DNA from 2 places in the Phyllobacterium sp. RCAM01083 genome. Region 1 is predicted to be linked to the other one. Evidence: predicted binding sites of a transcription regulator. Region 1 holds the regulator's gene; the other holds the start of a gene.

Region 1 (7,936 bases):
CGGCCAGAAGCCCGAAACAATGGTGCCCGCATCGACGGCAAGCGCCGCCAGACCGAAATCCGCAATGCGCATCGAGGCTTCGATGCGGAATTCCGTCGTCAGCGCATCGCGGCGGCCAAGGGCCTCCAGGCGCAGTTTCTTCTTCAGCTCTTTGATGGGGGAGTGGTGCTGCACGGGCTTGATTTCATGGGGCGCCGGCACGCAAACCGGCTCGGGATGAAACAAAAGTGGCGTCCACACAACCGATGGAGAAGTCGATCCCGGGAACCTACAAAGTAGGTGGGTGCCGTGTGAAGAAGCCCACGGGCCTCCTCAGGGACAGCTCCCTAAGGGATCATTAAGGCCCCGGGGAATATGTCTCTCCTGTCGAGAAGCGCAGAGCGCCGATCCGAATATAGGACGGATGCAGGCATTGCACCAGTGCGCGGCAAACGATTTTCCCTCCCCGCACAATCTTTGTCGCATAATCATTGTGGAGGTGTGGGACACACCCCTCTGGGCTGCCGGACAGAGGGGGTGAAAGACCTCCATCACAAAAAACCACATCAACTTATCCACGTTCTCCCAACCTCGCTTATCCTTCTCGTGTCCTTTCCGGCGGGAATGCTTCCGGAAACCTTCGAAAGTCGGGAAAGGATCGGCGCTTCGGCTTCACAGGGAGGAACCTGTGCGGCCGGGGAGGTTTCACTCAATGGATGCGCATTGGGCAAAAACCTGAAAACGCCGGGGCGGGTGGTCCCCAGGATCGCAAGCATTGCATACCACATACCCCAAGACCCGCGTTCCAGGGACCGCCCGTCTTTCCCACCTTTCAACAGCCAGACGCAATTGCGGGCGTGGCAACGGGAAAACCATATCGCCGCATTCCCGGACGGCTCTTGCCCTCCTCCGGCACGCCCCTTAATCTTTGTCGATCACGAAAGGGAATGCGATGCGGTTTGAAGGAACAGCGGCCTATGTGGCCGACAAGGATCTGATGGTGGCGGTCAATGCGGCGATTGCGCTTGAACGGCCGCTGCTGGTCAAGGGCGAACCCGGCACCGGCAAGACCGAGCTTGCCCGGCAGATCGCGGCGGCGCTCGATCTGGAACTGGTCGAATGGAACGTCAAATCCACCACCAAGGCGCAGCAGGGCCTCTACGAATATGATGCCGTCAGCCGCCTGCGCGATTCGCAGCTCGGCGATGCGAAATTCAACGACATCGCCAATTACATCAAACCCGGCAAGCTGTGGCATGCCTTCACGACCGACAGGAAAGTCGTGCTGCTGATCGACGAGATCGACAAGGCGGATATCGAGTTCCCGAACGATCTCCTGCAGGAGCTCGACCGCAACGAGTTTCACGTCTACGAAACCGGCGAAACGATCCGCGCCGTACACCGGCCGATCGTCATCATCACCTCCAACAACGAGAAGGAACTGCCGGACGCCTTTCTGCGCCGCTGCTTCTTCCACTATATCCGCTTCCCGGATGTCGATACGCTGACCCGGATCGTCGAGGTGCACTATCCCGGCATCAAGCAGAACCTCGTGCGCGCCGCCCTCACCCAGTTCTACGAGATCCGCGATGTGCCCGGCCTGAAGAAGAAGCCGTCCACATCGGAAGCGCTGGACTGGATCCGGCTGCTGGTTGCCGACGACATCGCCCCGGAAGATTTGCGCGCCGACCCGAAGAACGCCTTGCCGAAACTGCACGGCGCCCTGCTGAAGAACGAGCAGGACGTACACCTGTTCGAGCGGCTGGCCTTCATGGCAAGGAGGCAGGGATGACGCTCGCCATCCGCCCCATCGAGAGAACCGGCATCGTTCATCGTATGCAGTAAAAGGGTCCCACAATGTTCCTCCCCTTCTTCCTCGAGCTCAAGGCCGCCAAGATTCCCGTATCGCTGCGGGAATATCTGACGCTGCTTGAGGGGCTGGATGCGGGGCTGGTGACCTATGATGTCGAAGGGTTCTACTATCTCGCCCGTTCCGCCCTGGTGAAGGACGAGCGCCATCTCGACCGCTTCGATCAGGTCTTCGGCCACGTGTTCAAGGGGCTGGAACTGCTCGGCGGCGAGAGCGGCGTCGACATTGCCAATCTGCCCGAGGAATGGTTGCGCCGGCTCGCCGAAAAGCACCTCACGGAAGAAGAGAAAAAGCTGATCGAGGCGCTGGGCGGTTTCGACAAGCTGATGGAAACCCTGCGCCAGCGGCTTGAGGAGCAGAAGGGCCGGCATCAGGGCGGCTCCAAGTGGATCGGCACGGCCGGAACCTCGCCCTTCGGCGCCTATGGCTACAATCCCGAAGGCGTGCGCATCGGCCAGGACGAGGGCCGCCATCGCCGCGCGGTCAAGGTGTGGGACAAGCGTGAATTCAGGAATTTTGACGACAGCGTCGAGCTGGGCACCCGCAACATCAAGGTTGCTCTGAAACGGCTGCGCCGCTGGGTGCGCGAAGGCGCCGATGACGAGCTCGACCTGTCGGGCACCATCAGGTCAACCGCCGAACACGGCTATCTCGACGTGCAGACGCGGCCCGAACGGCGCAATCATGTCAAGCTGCTGATGTTCTTCGATGTGGGCGGCTCCATGGACGAGCATATCCGGATCGCCGAGGAACTGTTCTCCGCCGTCCGCTCGGAGTTCAAGCACATGGAGTATTTCTACTTCCACAACTGCCTCTACGAGGGTGTGTGGAAGGACAACCGCCGCCGCCATGCGGAACGCATACCGACGCTCGATCTCATCCATAAATACGGACCGGACTACAAGGTCATCTTCGTCGGGGATGCCGCCATGGCGCCCTACGAGGTTTCCCATGCGGGCGGATCGGTCGAGCACTGGAACCAGGAGGCGGGCGCGGTCTGGCTCGGCCGGGTGCTCGACCACTGGAAGAACGCCGCGTGGCTCAATCCGTCAAAGGAACAATATTGGGACTACACCACCTCGACGGCGATGATCCGCAAGATTTTCGCGCATCGCATGTATCCCATGACCCTGGCGGGCATCGAGGGGGCGACGCGCGAACTCTCGCGCCGGCACTGATTAGCCGAACGAGTACCCCGCACCACGCACGGTGCGGATAGGATCGATCGAGCGGCCGATATTGATGGCCTTGCGCAGCCGGCCGACGTGCACGTCGACGGTACGGTCGTCCACATAGATGTCGGCGCCCCAGACATTGTCCAGGAGCTGGCCGCGCGAGAACACCCGGCCGGGGGACTGCATCAGGAATTCCAGCAGGCGGAATTCGGTCGGCCCGAGCTTCAACTCGCGTTCCTTGCGGAACACGCGGTGCTGCTCGCGATCGAGCTTCAGATCGCCGAAGCTGAGCACATGCGACAGCAGGCTCGGATTGACCCGGCGCAGCATGGCCTTGATGCGGGCAAGCAGTTCCGGGGTCGAGAACGGCTTGACCATGTAGTCATCGGCGCCGGTGGCAAGGCCGCGCACCCGCTCGCTCTCTTCGCCGCGCGCCGTCAGCATGATGATCGGCAGGATTTCGGTCTCGCGCCGCGCCCGCAGACGGCGGCAGAGTTCGATGCCGGAAAGGCCCGGCAGCATCCAGTCGAGAATGAGCAGATCCGGCACTTTTTCACGCAGCGCAATTTCCGCCTCGTCACCGCGTGCGATTGTCTCGACGACATAGCCTTCGGCTTCAAGATTGTACCGGAGAAGGACGCTGAGCGCTTCCTCGTCTTCGACAACAGTGATTTTGGGAGCGATCGCCATTGCTGGAATCCTAATTAAGGCTGTCTGGCTTCATCGACGATGATGCTGTGGGTCTGGTCTTCCTTGGGCCGTTCGGCCGGAAGCTGGGCACCCGTCACGATGTAGTAGACCGTTTCAGCAATGTTCGTCGCATGGTCTCCGATGCGCTCGATATTCTTGGCGCAGAAGAGAAGGTGCGTGCAGGCGGAGATGTTGCGCGGGTCTTCCATCATGTAGGTCAGGAGTTCGCGGAACAGCGATGTGTACAGCGCATCGATTTCATCATCGCGCTCGCGCACGATGTTGACCTGCTGCACGGAGCGTGTCGCATAGGCGTCGAGCACGTCCTTGAGCTGCGTCAGGGCGAGTTCCGCGATGGTCTGCAGGCCGCGATAGACCGACAGCGTCTGACGCGTATCGGTGACGGCGACAACGCGCTTGGCGATGTTCTTGCCGAGGTCGCCGACCCGTTCGAGGTCGGAGGAAATGCGGATGGCGCCGATGATCTCACGCAGATCGATCGCCATGGGCTGGCGCTTGCCGATGATGGTGATGGCCTTTTCGTCGATCTCGCGCTGTCCGGCATCGAGGATGAGATCGTCCGAAATGACGCGCTGGGCCAGCGCGTTGTCGGAGTTCACCATGGCGGTGACGGCCTGTTCGACCATGCGTTCGGCATGGCCGCCCATTTCGGCGATCTTGTGCGTCAGGAACTTCAGTTCGTCGTCATAGGAACGGACGGTATGCTGCGACTCGGTCATATTCTTATCCCTGTTTCCCGTGATTAGCCGAAGCGTCCGGTGATGTAGTCCTGCGTGCGCTTTTCCGTCGGATTGGTGAACATCATTTCCGTATCGCCCACCTCGACGAGGTTTCCGAGATGGAACATGGCGGTGCGCTGCGAAACGCGGGCCGCCTGCTGCATCGAATGGGTGACGATGACGATGGTGTAGTTCTGGCGCAGTTCGTCGATCAGTTCCTCGACCTTTGCCGTGGCAATCGGATCGAGCGCCGAGCAGGGTTCGTCCATCAGGATGACTTCCGGGCTGACGGCAATGGCGCGGGCGATGCACAGGCGCTGCTGCTGGCCACCGGAAAGGCCGGTACCGGCTTCGTGCAGGCGGTCCTTCACTTCGTCGAACAGGCTGGCGCGGCGCAGGCTCTTCTCGACGATTTCCTCCAGCTCGTGCCGGTTCTTGGCAAGACCATGAATGCGCGGGCCATAAGCCACATTCTCAAAAATGGACTTCGGGAACGGATTGGGCTTCTGGAAAACCATGCCGACGCGGGCGCGCAGCTCGACCACGTCGATCTTCGGATTGTAGATATCCTCGTCATCGAGCGTGATCTTGCCGCCGATCTTGCAGCCTTCGATCGTGTCGTTCATGCGGTTGAGCGAGCGCAGGAAAGTCGACTTGCCGCAACCGGACGGGCCGATCAGCGCCGTCACCATCTTCTCAGGCACATCGAGGCTGACACCGAACAGGGCCTGCTTTTCACCGTAGTGAACGGTGACATCCTTGCCCTGCATTTTGATCGTATTGACCTGTGCACTCATTTTGTCGTTTACCGCTTTTTCGAGAGATCGTTCTGTCATGAGATTCATAATTCGCTCCCGTTTACCAGCGCCGCTCGAAGCGGCGACGCAGAATGATGGCTCCAATGTTCATGACTGCAAGAAACAGAAGCAGCACGATGATAGCGCCGGATGTGCGCTCGACAAAGGCCCGCTCCGCTTCATTCGCCCACATGTAGATCTGCACCGGCAGAGCCGTGGACGGATCAAGCGGCGTGACCGGATAGTTGGCGACGAAGGCCACCATGCCGATCAGCAGCAGCGGTGCGGTCTCTCCCAGCGCGTGGGCAAGGCCGATGATCGTGCCGGTCAGGATGCCGGGGGCGGCCAGCGGCAGCACGTGGTGAAACACCATCTGCGTCTTCGAGGCGCCGATGCCCAGCGCTGCGGACCGGATTGATGGCGGTACGGCGCGCAGGGCGGCGCGGGTGGCGATGATGATCGTCGGCAGCGTCATCAGCGTCAGTACCAGGCCGCCGACCAGCGATGCGGAGCGCGGCAGGCCGAAGAAATTGATGAACACGGCCAGTCCGAGCAGACCGAAGACGATGGACGGCACCGCGGCCAGATTGTTGATGTTGACCTCGATGATATCGGTCAGGCGGCTCTTCTTGGCATATTCTTCCAGATAAATCGATGCGGCCACGCCGATGGGCAGGGAAAGGCAGAGGACAATCAGCATCATGTAGAGCGAGCCGATGAGCGCGACACCAAGACCCGACGTTTCCGGACGGCTCGATGCGCCGAAGGTGAACAGGCCGCTGTTGAAGCGCTGCGCCATGGCGCCTTCCTTGGCCAGCGTGTTCATCCAGGCAACCTGGCGGTCCGATACCTTGCGGTTTGCCTGGTCGACACTCAGGTCGATCTGGCCCTTGAAGGCCGAGTCGATGTCGCCGCCGGTCAGCACCCAGAGGTTCTGCGTCGTGCCGATCAGTGCCGGATTTCCTGAAACCAGTTCCCGCAGCTGGCTGCGCGAGCCGTCGGAGACGAGCTTGCTCAGTTCGCGGATCGCCGGCTTGTCGTCAAGGCTGACGCCCAGCTTTTCGGCAAGGGCATTGCGCACCAGGATCGGATAGTTCGCGGTCAGTAGAACGGTCGGGTCGGTCGCACGCTTGTTCGTGGGGTCGATCACCTTCTCGTCGAGCTTGACCGAGAGGCTGACCTCCGTCTGCCAGAACGCCGTGTAGCCGTTGGAAATCACCGAATAGAGCAGCGCAACGAGGAAGAACAGGCCGATGGCAATCGCGGTGATGCCGTAAATCTTGAACCGGCGCTCGGCGGCATAGCGGCGCTTCAGACCGATGTCGCGCCGGACGACCTTTGCCGGAGCAACTGCAGCAGGATTGAGTGTTGTGTCGGTCATTCGTACTGCTCCCGGTACTTACGCACGATGTAAAGCGCGAAAATGTTCATCGCCAGCGTGATGAAGAAAAGGGTGAGGCCAAGGGCGAATGCCACCAGCGTCTGCGGTGAATTGAATTCGAGATCGCCTGTCAGCTGGTTGACGATCTTGACAGTGATGGTCGTCATGGCGTCGAACGGATTGATGTTCAGATTCGCCGCAACACCGGCCGCCAGAACCACGATCATGGTTTCGCCGATGGCACGCGATGCGGTGAGCAGCAGCGCACCGACGATGCCGGGCAACGCGGCAGGCAGCACAACGCGGCGGATCGTCTCCGAACGCGTCGATCCAAGCCCGAGCGAGCCGTCACGCAGCGACCCCGGAACGGCGGTAATGATGTCGTCCGACAGGGAGGAAACGAAAGGGATCAGCATCACGCCCATCACGATACCGGCGGTCAGCACGCTCTGCGCCATGATGAAGGGATAGCCGCCCGATATGGCCGCACTGATATCGCGCAGGAACGGTCCGACGGTGACAAGGGCAAAGAAGCCGTAGACGATCGTCGGGATGCCCGCCAGCACTTCAAGCAGCGGCTTGACCACCGAGCGCACGTTCCGGCTGGCATATTCGGCCATGTAGATGGCGGCGAACAAGCCGACCGGCACGGCAAACAGCATGGCCACTAGCGCGATATAGAGCGTACCGGCAAGCAGCGGAATGAGACCGAACTGACCCTGCGCCCCATTGCCGCCGGCTGCGGAGAAGCGCGGATCCCACACCGTGCCGAAGAAGAAGCTCGACGGGGTTACGGACTGGAAGAAGGTGATGGTCTGGAACAGCATCGACAGAACGATGCCGACCGTCGTCAGGATGGCGATGGTCGAGGCTGCGAGCAGTCCCCAGAGGATGATCCGCTCGACATTGTTTCGGGCCCGCGTGCGGACGTTGACGCCGGACAGACCGAAGATCGCACCGGCAACGGCAAGGACAATGGCGACCACCGCGCCGATATTATGCGCGCGCGCCGTGCTTTTGTTCCATTGCACGGCAACGGGGATCATGAAATCCTGGCCTTCCGTCGCCAGGGCCACGCCCTTGCTCGACAGCAGCGGCCGCAATTCGGAGAAAGTGGTTGGAAGGTTCGCCCGTTCCTGATCCGTCAGCTTGTCGAGACCCCGCGCGATGCCGCCGACCATGCCAAGCTCGAGGCTCTGGCTGGCAATGACGCTTTCGCTGTTGTGCACCGGCAGGCTGTTGATGGCCTGGCGCTCGATATAGAAGCTCGAGCCGACGGCCCAGACCAAGATGAAGATAATTGC
Region 2 (7,936 bases), on a different contig from region 1:
CTGTCGATTTCAAGAATGACGGTTGCCTCGGCCTCCGCAGGCAGCGTTTCCAGAATTCGGCCGATTGCAGGCAGCGCCGTTTCGTCGCCAACCAGGAGATATCGCCGCGCGTCTTCCACGCCGCCGCCACCGGGGCCTGTCATTCCGACAATGCCGCCCGGTTTGGCATTCAAGGCCCATGTCGATCCCGGCGTATCGTTGCCGGGATGAACAACCATGTCGATGTCGACTTCGCCGCGCTCAATGTCGATGGTGCGGATGGTATAGACGCGGGCGGTCAACGCATCGTCCCCCTCCGGCCAGACCGGACGGCCATCGCGCCCCATGGTCGGCCAAACCGGCTTCCGGCCCTCCGGCGCGAACAGCAGCCGGATATGCAGGCCGCCAATCGCAAACCGGGCAAGATTCGCACCGCGCAAGCGGATGCGCCGCATATGGGGTGTGAGATCGCGGGCGCTCACCACCCGCATTTCGCGGAAGTAAGGCAGTTCGGTGCTGTCCAGACAGTCGCCCACCCATGACAGTTGCGGCTTCTCCGTGCCGGCGAAGCCCAGAAGACTATCGGCCAGCACCATGCGGACATAGGCCAGCGATGTTTCATCATCGGCCTCGACATCGAGAGACAGGATATCGCCGGCAATCGTCAGATGCGCCTTGCCATAGGGCGTCTCGATGCGCCCCTCCGCGTCATCACGTTCGACGCGCGCATGCTCGGAAAAGACGTTGCAGAGCTTGTCCAGCATGTCCTGCGGCGCCTTGAGTTTAACCGTAGCGGAGCTGCACAGAACGGTCGGCATGGCGGACATGGGTATTCTCCTGGCATTGCGCTTCCGCCGTCCATCCATTGCGGATGACCATGCGGGGCCGCCGGGACCATATTAAAATATGAATAATTGAGTCAAGTATTAAAGCAAAAATTTCCGCCTGCGCGAAGGCAAGCCTGCCACCCCCTGGGATCGTCAGACGATACCCCAGGCACGGTAGCGGCCCCGCCCGGTCATCTCCCGCACACCCAATTCGGCAATGAGATTGAGCGCGCCCCGCGGCGTCACTTTCAGCTCCTTGGCAATCAGCGCCGTTGAAACCATCGGTCGTGACAGAATGAGATCGATCATGCCGGGCAAGCTGGAGGTCGAGCGGCGGTCCTTCAGCTTGCGTTCCATCTGGACGCGGGCGAGGCTCAACCGGTCGATCTCTTTCAGACTGGCAATGGCCGATGATTGCGCGGCTTCCAGAAAGGCCGTGAGTCGCGTGTTGCGGTCACGGGCGCGGCGGCGATCACGCGGTATCGCGCGCAACCCGGCATTGAAGACCGCCAGATGCGCCCGCGTCTTCATGCGCTCGCGCAACATGGAGGCGACCAGCATGGGGCCAAGCCAATGCTGGTGCTGCAATGGCTCGATTTCCTCCCACGCATCCCAGAGCAGAGCCGCAGCCAGCATGGGCGGCAGATCGCGGGTGCAATCCATGACCGCGAACCACTCCTCCATCCTGCCGTCTTCATCCCAGTCCGGATCGTAAATCAGAGAATCCCCATCCGGCGTCAGATGACCGGGAGAGATCGTTTCCGCTCTGGCCGGTGCAGTGTCACGCGTTTCCTTGGGCTGCTTCAGCAGGCGTTCCGAACGGTCGAGCAGCGCGTCCAGCCTTGCCAGTTCTTCCTCGAAAGCGCTTTCCGCTTCTGACCCCGGCTCGGAAGCAGCCTCGATGTCGAGCCCGCGCACCGGTTCGCTGATAATCGGCGCGAGAAGCGCATCGCTACCCCAGCGCCCGCGCAGGCTGGCAATGCCCTTCGGGCTCAGTGCCCATTGTGCGGGACTGGAGGCGATCTGACGCCGGGTTCGCAGAATTGCGTGCGCCCGGGTCAATTCATGGGTTGGCGTCCTGATATCCATGCGGGCGTCATGCAGGACAAGGTCCTCCACATGAACAAGTTCACCCGCCAGCCACAGCGCGTTGCAGGCTTCCATGAAATGCGACCGGGCAATCCAGCCTTCGTTTTCGCGCAACAAGCCGTCTTTGGACTGGCGGCTGCCCAGCGCACCGAAATCGCCCTTGCGCGCCACCCGTTCATCCAGCCGTGCAAGTGCATCTTCTGCGGCGACAACCGGGCGAAGCAGATCTTTCAGGGAATAGTTCGTAGAATCATAAGCCATTGAAATCATGATAGGGGAATAGTGAAAGTGAAGCTATTGCCCAAGGTGGAAAACGGCGTCCATCCATCCGGATATCAAAAAATGCCGAAGCGGAAGCCGCCCTTTTTATCCCCGCTCGACCGGGCGCGGGCGCCGAGAACCAGAGTGGGATGGTCCTCGATCATGACGGCGATGAGCCGCAGCGACGCTGCGGCCTGCAGGGCCAGCGGGCGCGCCGACATCCCGGGAATGTCTGCTGCCATTGACCGGGCGGATGCGACATAGCCTGCGACGGCTCCGGTATCCTGCGTCTGCAGGCTTATCATTTTCGCCAATTGCGCGAGGTTTTCCGAAACGCGATCGGCAATATCGTGCTCCAGTCGCCCCCATGACAACAGCCGCCGCAACCGGATGATTTCCGCCCCGAGGGTGACCGATGACAGAGCGTCGTCCAGCAGGGTTTCCCCCGCCTCCCGCATGGTCCTCAGAATCGGCATCAACTGGTTGATGCGGTCATAGGCAAGGCTGTTGAATGCGGACGGGCTCGGAACCCGGTCACGCAGACAGAGCCGGACAATATCCGTTCGCAACGCGCCCATCATCCGGTTCACCGTCACCTGCGGCCGCTTCGGCAAAACAACAATGAAGACGAGAAGTCCGATGAGAATGCCAACCAGAACCGACAGTGAGGTTTCCATGAAAACCTGCGGTTCAAACACCATCGCCTCATGCGGCTTGAGGAAGACGATGAAATTGATGGCGAAAGCGGTTGCCGGCCCGACATGGCGCGGATCTGCCATCAGCAGCGCCGCCGGTACGAGGATGGGAACGATGAATACGGCAAACCAGAACAGACCGGGGAAAGACGGCAGGATCAACTGCCCCAGAACAAAGGCAAACGGAACGGCGTATAACGTGCCCTTGAAAAATCCCCAGCTCGTCTGCAGCGGGTTGGGCATGGATGCGAACAGGCTGCACACCACTGCAACGATAATCGCCGCCGCCGCCGCATCCGCATGCCGGCTTTCCATCCAGTAGGCCGTCATCAGGGCTGTCGCGACAACAGCGCGAACCGCATTCACCAGGGCCGTGCTGTGATCCCGGTAGACCGGCAATGCCGGCGGCTTCCTGCTGCCGGCCATATATTGCGAGCGGCTGCGCAGCGCCGAAAGACCGTTCAACGTCGCCTTGAGCCCGTCGAGAAACTCACCCAGCAGCGTCAAACGGGCCATCATGCCGATGCTGTCATCGCCCCATGGCCTGCCTTTCAGCTCGGCAATTTCGGCTGCGATGATATCCACCCTGCCAAGCCATGGCTCAACGGCGTCAACCTTGAAGTCGCGCGCCATGTCGTCCAGCAATACCCCGAGCTTGTCACGCAGGGTGCTCCATGTCCCGTCGGACGAGACCCGATGCGCGACAAGGATGTTCACAATCGACAGGCATGACATGAGATGCCCCACCGTATGGCGGGAATGGCGGCCATGCGTGACAAGGCTGGGGGCTTCCAGCCGTGCGTGAGCCCGCATGGCGGCAAGGGCCTGCGTGTCCGCGATCAGCTTCCTGTGCGCCGTCTTCAGGTGCCCGGCATCGCGCCCGGCAATTGCATCGCTGGTATAGCGCGCCAGATCCGCGATGCAGTTTTCCAGGCCTTCCACCAGCGCCGTTCGCGCAAGCTGCGGTTGAAAAAAGCGGCTGGCCACACCGGCACAGACGATGCCGAGCATAATCTCGGTGCAGCGCGCATAGGCAAATTCGGCCAGGAGATGCGGATGGCCAAACGCCGGGAGTGCGATAATGACGGCGGTATAGCCCGCAAGAGCCGCACCGTAGGATTCCGGGTTCCGCAACATCGAGGCCGCGTAGGTGCACAATGCCACCCACAGGGCGATCGACGCCACAAACAGCCATCGCATATCACCTGTCGCGGCGGTGATGGCCATCGCCGCCAACGCCCCGATCAGTGTTCCGGCCAGACGAAACAATCCCTTGCTGATGACCATGCCGGCTATCGGTTGCGACACGATAAAGACAGTCATCATTGCCCATTGCGGCTGCTGCAGGTTCAACGCAAAGGCTGCCGTGAGGGCAAAAAGCGCCGCGACATTCGTTCTCAGCGCAAATACCCAGGCCGTCCGGCCGGGCCATGCGGGATGTTGCATGATGGTGTGGATGGATTGAAACATGGCGTCCGATCTGGCAGCTCCCCGCCCTCAATATATTTCACAGGCAGGCGGCACAACGGAAAGACGCTGCAGGACCGTGCGTCTTCTTGCCACCTCGGCTTCATCCCAACCTTTGCCGTGCAAGACAGCCTTCAATGACCCCATTGTGTCACAAACGTGACATCCAACGGGCGCATGATCCAATGGCGACCATCACCCTAACGAGGACCATTTTATGCGTAGATTGCTCAGTCTGCTGACAGCGTTTGCTTTTGTTGGCCTTACCGCCGCCTATGCCGGCGAGGTCAAGCCTTTCAGCGATAGTAAGGAAATCGACCTCCTGACCATTTTGCCCCCGCCTCCCGCCAATGATTCGGCACAGACCAAGGCAGAAATCGGCGAAGTTCTTACCTTGCAAGTGACGCGGACACCGGAAATGGTTGCCCGCGCCCAGGCCGATGCCGAGGAAAATGTCTGGCGTTTCGCCGACGTTCTGGGTCCGGATTTCAACAAGGACAAACTGCCGAAGCTTGCTGCCTTTTTCGACCGGGTTGTTGAAACCGAAGGCGCTGTCGTTGATCCGGCAAAGGATGTTTTCAAGCGTCCGCGTCCGCATCAGCTGAGCGAACTCGTGAAGCCGGCCGTCAAGCCGTCCAATTCCGGTGCATGGCCCTCCGGTCACACGACCGTTGGCACGCTGATGGGCATCGTTCTGTCCAACATGGTTCCGGAAAAGAAGGCTGAAATCATGGCCCGCGCCTGGGAATACGGCAACAACCGCATCGTTGGCGGCATTCACTACCGTTCCGACGTGGAAATGGGCCGCATTTCCGGCAGCGTCATTGCCGCGACAATCATGAAGCATGACGACTTCAAGGCCGAATACGAGCCCGCGAAGGCTGAACTGCGCGCTGCCTTGGGTCTCGGCGGCGCCTGATAGCATCTGCGCCGGCCATTCCCCCGACAATGCCCGCCATGCGTGTTCTTCGCGCATGGCGGGTTTAACCATCTACGACTTTGGTCGTACGTGCGAGCCTGACCTTCGCCCGATGCAGGAACGACGGAACAGGGTTACTTTCCGGCCCAACGCTTCACGAAAGCGTGATAACTGGAAGAGACAGCTATGTTCAGACCAAACCAGACGTGGCTCGCACCGCAGGTTGAACCCGATGTTGCTGGCCACGCATCAACGATGGCCGCATGATCATGCGTTATCAGATACAGTTGCTTTCCGTTGAATATTTTGCCCTGTCGCTTCTGCTTGGCCTCGTGCTGATACCCCTTCTCTCGTCTGATTTCTGGAACGCCTTGCGCGATAAAGTGATGATCCTGTTGAATTTTGCAGGCGGATGGAGAAAGGGGACAGCCGCGCGACAGGATGAATCCGCCAATCAGACGGAACCGGCATCAATGCGCACCCATCCGTCCTATCGATTGCCTGAGGGTCAATGCGCAACGCCGAAGCACCGTTACAAGAGCAAGGGTGGCATTCGCTCCGCCGAGTGGTATGGAACAAGGAACCGGCCAGTGAGACGTCGGCTTAAATAACCGGCGAGGAATGAAAACGTGAGTTTTTTGCATGCTCTTCGTTTGCGTGGTCTGTTCGTCAAACTGGTGCTGATGTTCATGATCGTCGGCTTCGGCGCGCTTTTTCTCGTCAGTATCCTCATGAGCCAGTTTTCCTCCGGCCGCTACGAGAGCAGCATCCGCAGCTTCTTCAATGGCCTCGATCAACAGCAACTGACCGCTCTGGCGTCGGGCACTGATCCGCGCGACAAGGAAGCCTGCACCGTTCTGGCCAGCAAGATATTCTGGAATGTGGTTCGATCCGGTGTCACGCGGGTATCCGATTTCGGCATCATGTTTTCGTTTTTTCACAGCGGCCGGATGCAGGTCCGGATCATTGATGATAACGGCATGGTGTGTGCCACCCAGCCAGATGCGACGCCCCTGCTCGGCAAGGCGCTGAGCGCGGCGGTGCATGCCGAACAGCCGAATTTCATTCAAAGGGACAATGACGACTGGGCCATGGTCAAGCGGGTAGCACTGCCGCTGGCCAACAACACCCAGGCATTGATCGGGCTTCATTACTGGTCGCAATGGGAGCTTTACGACGAAGTGCTCGATGCCACCGTTTATGACTATATCCGCACATTCATCCTGATCAATTCGATGGGGGCGAGTGTTGCGGCGTTGTTCGTCTGGCGGCTGTTCCGGCGAATCAAACGGGCGACAAACGCCGCGGACCAATGGGCCGCAGGCGATCTGCGGGCCCGCATCAAGGACGGCTCAAGAGACGAATTCGGGCGCCTGATGCAACGCTTCAACAGCATGGCGGATGCAATATCCAAGAGCTTTGATACGCAGAAGGCGCTGGCCATATCGGTGGAGCGCAACCGCATCGCGCGCGACCTGCACGATACCGCCAAACAGCGCAGTTTTGTGCTGGGTCTGAAGCTCACCGAACTGGAATATGAGGCGCAGGGGCATGCGCCGCTGCTGCCGACGGTGGAATCGGCCAGGCGTCTGGCCGATCATTTACAGCAGGATCTGGAGAACGTTGTTTCCGGCTTCAACCTGCCCGCGATTGCCGATTACGGCCTGTATGAAACATTGCTGCGCAGTGTCCGCGATCTGCTGGCGGGATCAGGCGTGCAATGGTCGATCAATTGGCCTGAAGGCGCCCGCTCCCCTTTTGACGGCGTCCCGGAAATAGCCCAGGAATTGCTCATGATCACCCACGAAGCCGTGGCAAACGCCCTGCGCCATGCGCAGTGCCGCACCATTCGCATCGACTGCAATCCCGGCGCCCGCTGGCACTGGAGCATTACCGATGACGGCCAGGGTTTCGATATCGGCAAGGCTCCTTTTGGCATGGGATTGTCGAACATGCGCTGGCGTGCAAACACATTGCCCGGCGGCATTATAACAATCCAATCGGAAGCAACCGGCACATCCGTCGATGTGTCGTTCAAGCTACCCGTGGCGGGGCAATCATGAGCACAACAATAGTCATTGCCGATGATCATGCCGTGGTACGCGAAGGCATTCGCGGGCTGCTGCGCATCGATCCCGGTTTCACCGTCCTTGCCGAGGCCGAAAACGGTGAGACCGCCATATCGATGGTGCGCGAACACCGCCCCGATGTTCTCCTGCTGGATTTGATGATGCCGGGAATGGGCGATGCAGCGGAAGCCATGATCGGCCTCATCCGCAAGGCGAGCCCCGAAACCCACATCATGATTTTGACATCCAGTGACGACGACCGGCTTGCTTTCAAAGCCATTGAGGCGGGGGCCCATTCCTTCCTGCTGAAATCCATGCGCGGCGAACATTTGATGAATGCGATCCATGCGGCCAGCAAGGGGACGCCGACACTGCACCCCCTCGTGGCGCAGCGCCTGCTAAACTCCATCCGCAATCCGCAGCCGCGCCAGTTCGAGGATCTCACGGCCCGCGAGCTTGAAGTTCTGCGCTGCCTGGCCGAAGGCGGCAGCAATGCAAGGATCGCCGCCCAGCTCAACATCACCGAAAAGACGGTGAAAGCCCATCTGGGAAGCATCATGTCAAAACTGGACCTGACCGACCGCACCCAGGCGGTCGCCCTCGCCTGGCGCGCCGGCCTGATGAAGCAAT

Evidence for each region. Region 1 encodes PhoB, which activates phosphate uptake and scavenging genes when phosphate is short. Its sites were predicted from a motif close to TGTCATNNANCTGTCAT; they were not measured.
Region 2: a site for PhoB is predicted at 4,468-4,484, ahead of ACZ25R_RS02620 (acid phosphatase). Genes of this name have one in related genera too.

The regions. Positions count from the first base shown of each region.
Region 1 covers NZ_JBVFZN010000005.1:3,310,466-3,318,401, reverse strand. Annotated here, with positions in the region: gene ACZ25R_RS23165 (5-formyltetrahydrofolate cyclo-ligase) at 1-201, opposite strand, end outside; RNA gene ssrS (6S RNA) at 229-385, opposite strand; gene ACZ25R_RS23155 (AAA family ATPase) at 932-1,771, shown strand; gene ACZ25R_RS23150 (vWA domain-containing protein) at 1,837-3,027, shown strand; gene phoB (phosphate regulon transcriptional regulator PhoB) at 3,028-3,714, opposite strand; gene phoU (phosphate signaling complex protein PhoU) at 3,729-4,454, opposite strand; gene pstB (phosphate ABC transporter ATP-binding protein PstB) at 4,478-5,251, opposite strand; gene pstA (phosphate ABC transporter permease PstA) at 5,313-6,632, opposite strand; gene pstC (phosphate ABC transporter permease subunit PstC) at 6,629-7,936, opposite strand, start outside.
Region 2 covers NZ_JBVFZN010000003.1:215,819-223,754, forward strand. Annotated here, with positions in the region: gene ACZ25R_RS02605 (DUF2218 domain-containing protein) at 1-806, opposite strand, end outside; gene ACZ25R_RS02610 (RHE_PE00001 family protein) at 960-2,156, opposite strand; gene ACZ25R_RS02615 (FUSC family protein) at 2,231-4,321, opposite strand; gene ACZ25R_RS02620 (acid phosphatase) at 4,536-5,237, shown strand; gene ACZ25R_RS02625 (hypothetical protein) at 5,501-5,848, shown strand; gene ACZ25R_RS02630 (sensor histidine kinase) at 5,867-7,300, shown strand; gene ACZ25R_RS02635 (response regulator) at 7,297-7,936, shown strand, end outside.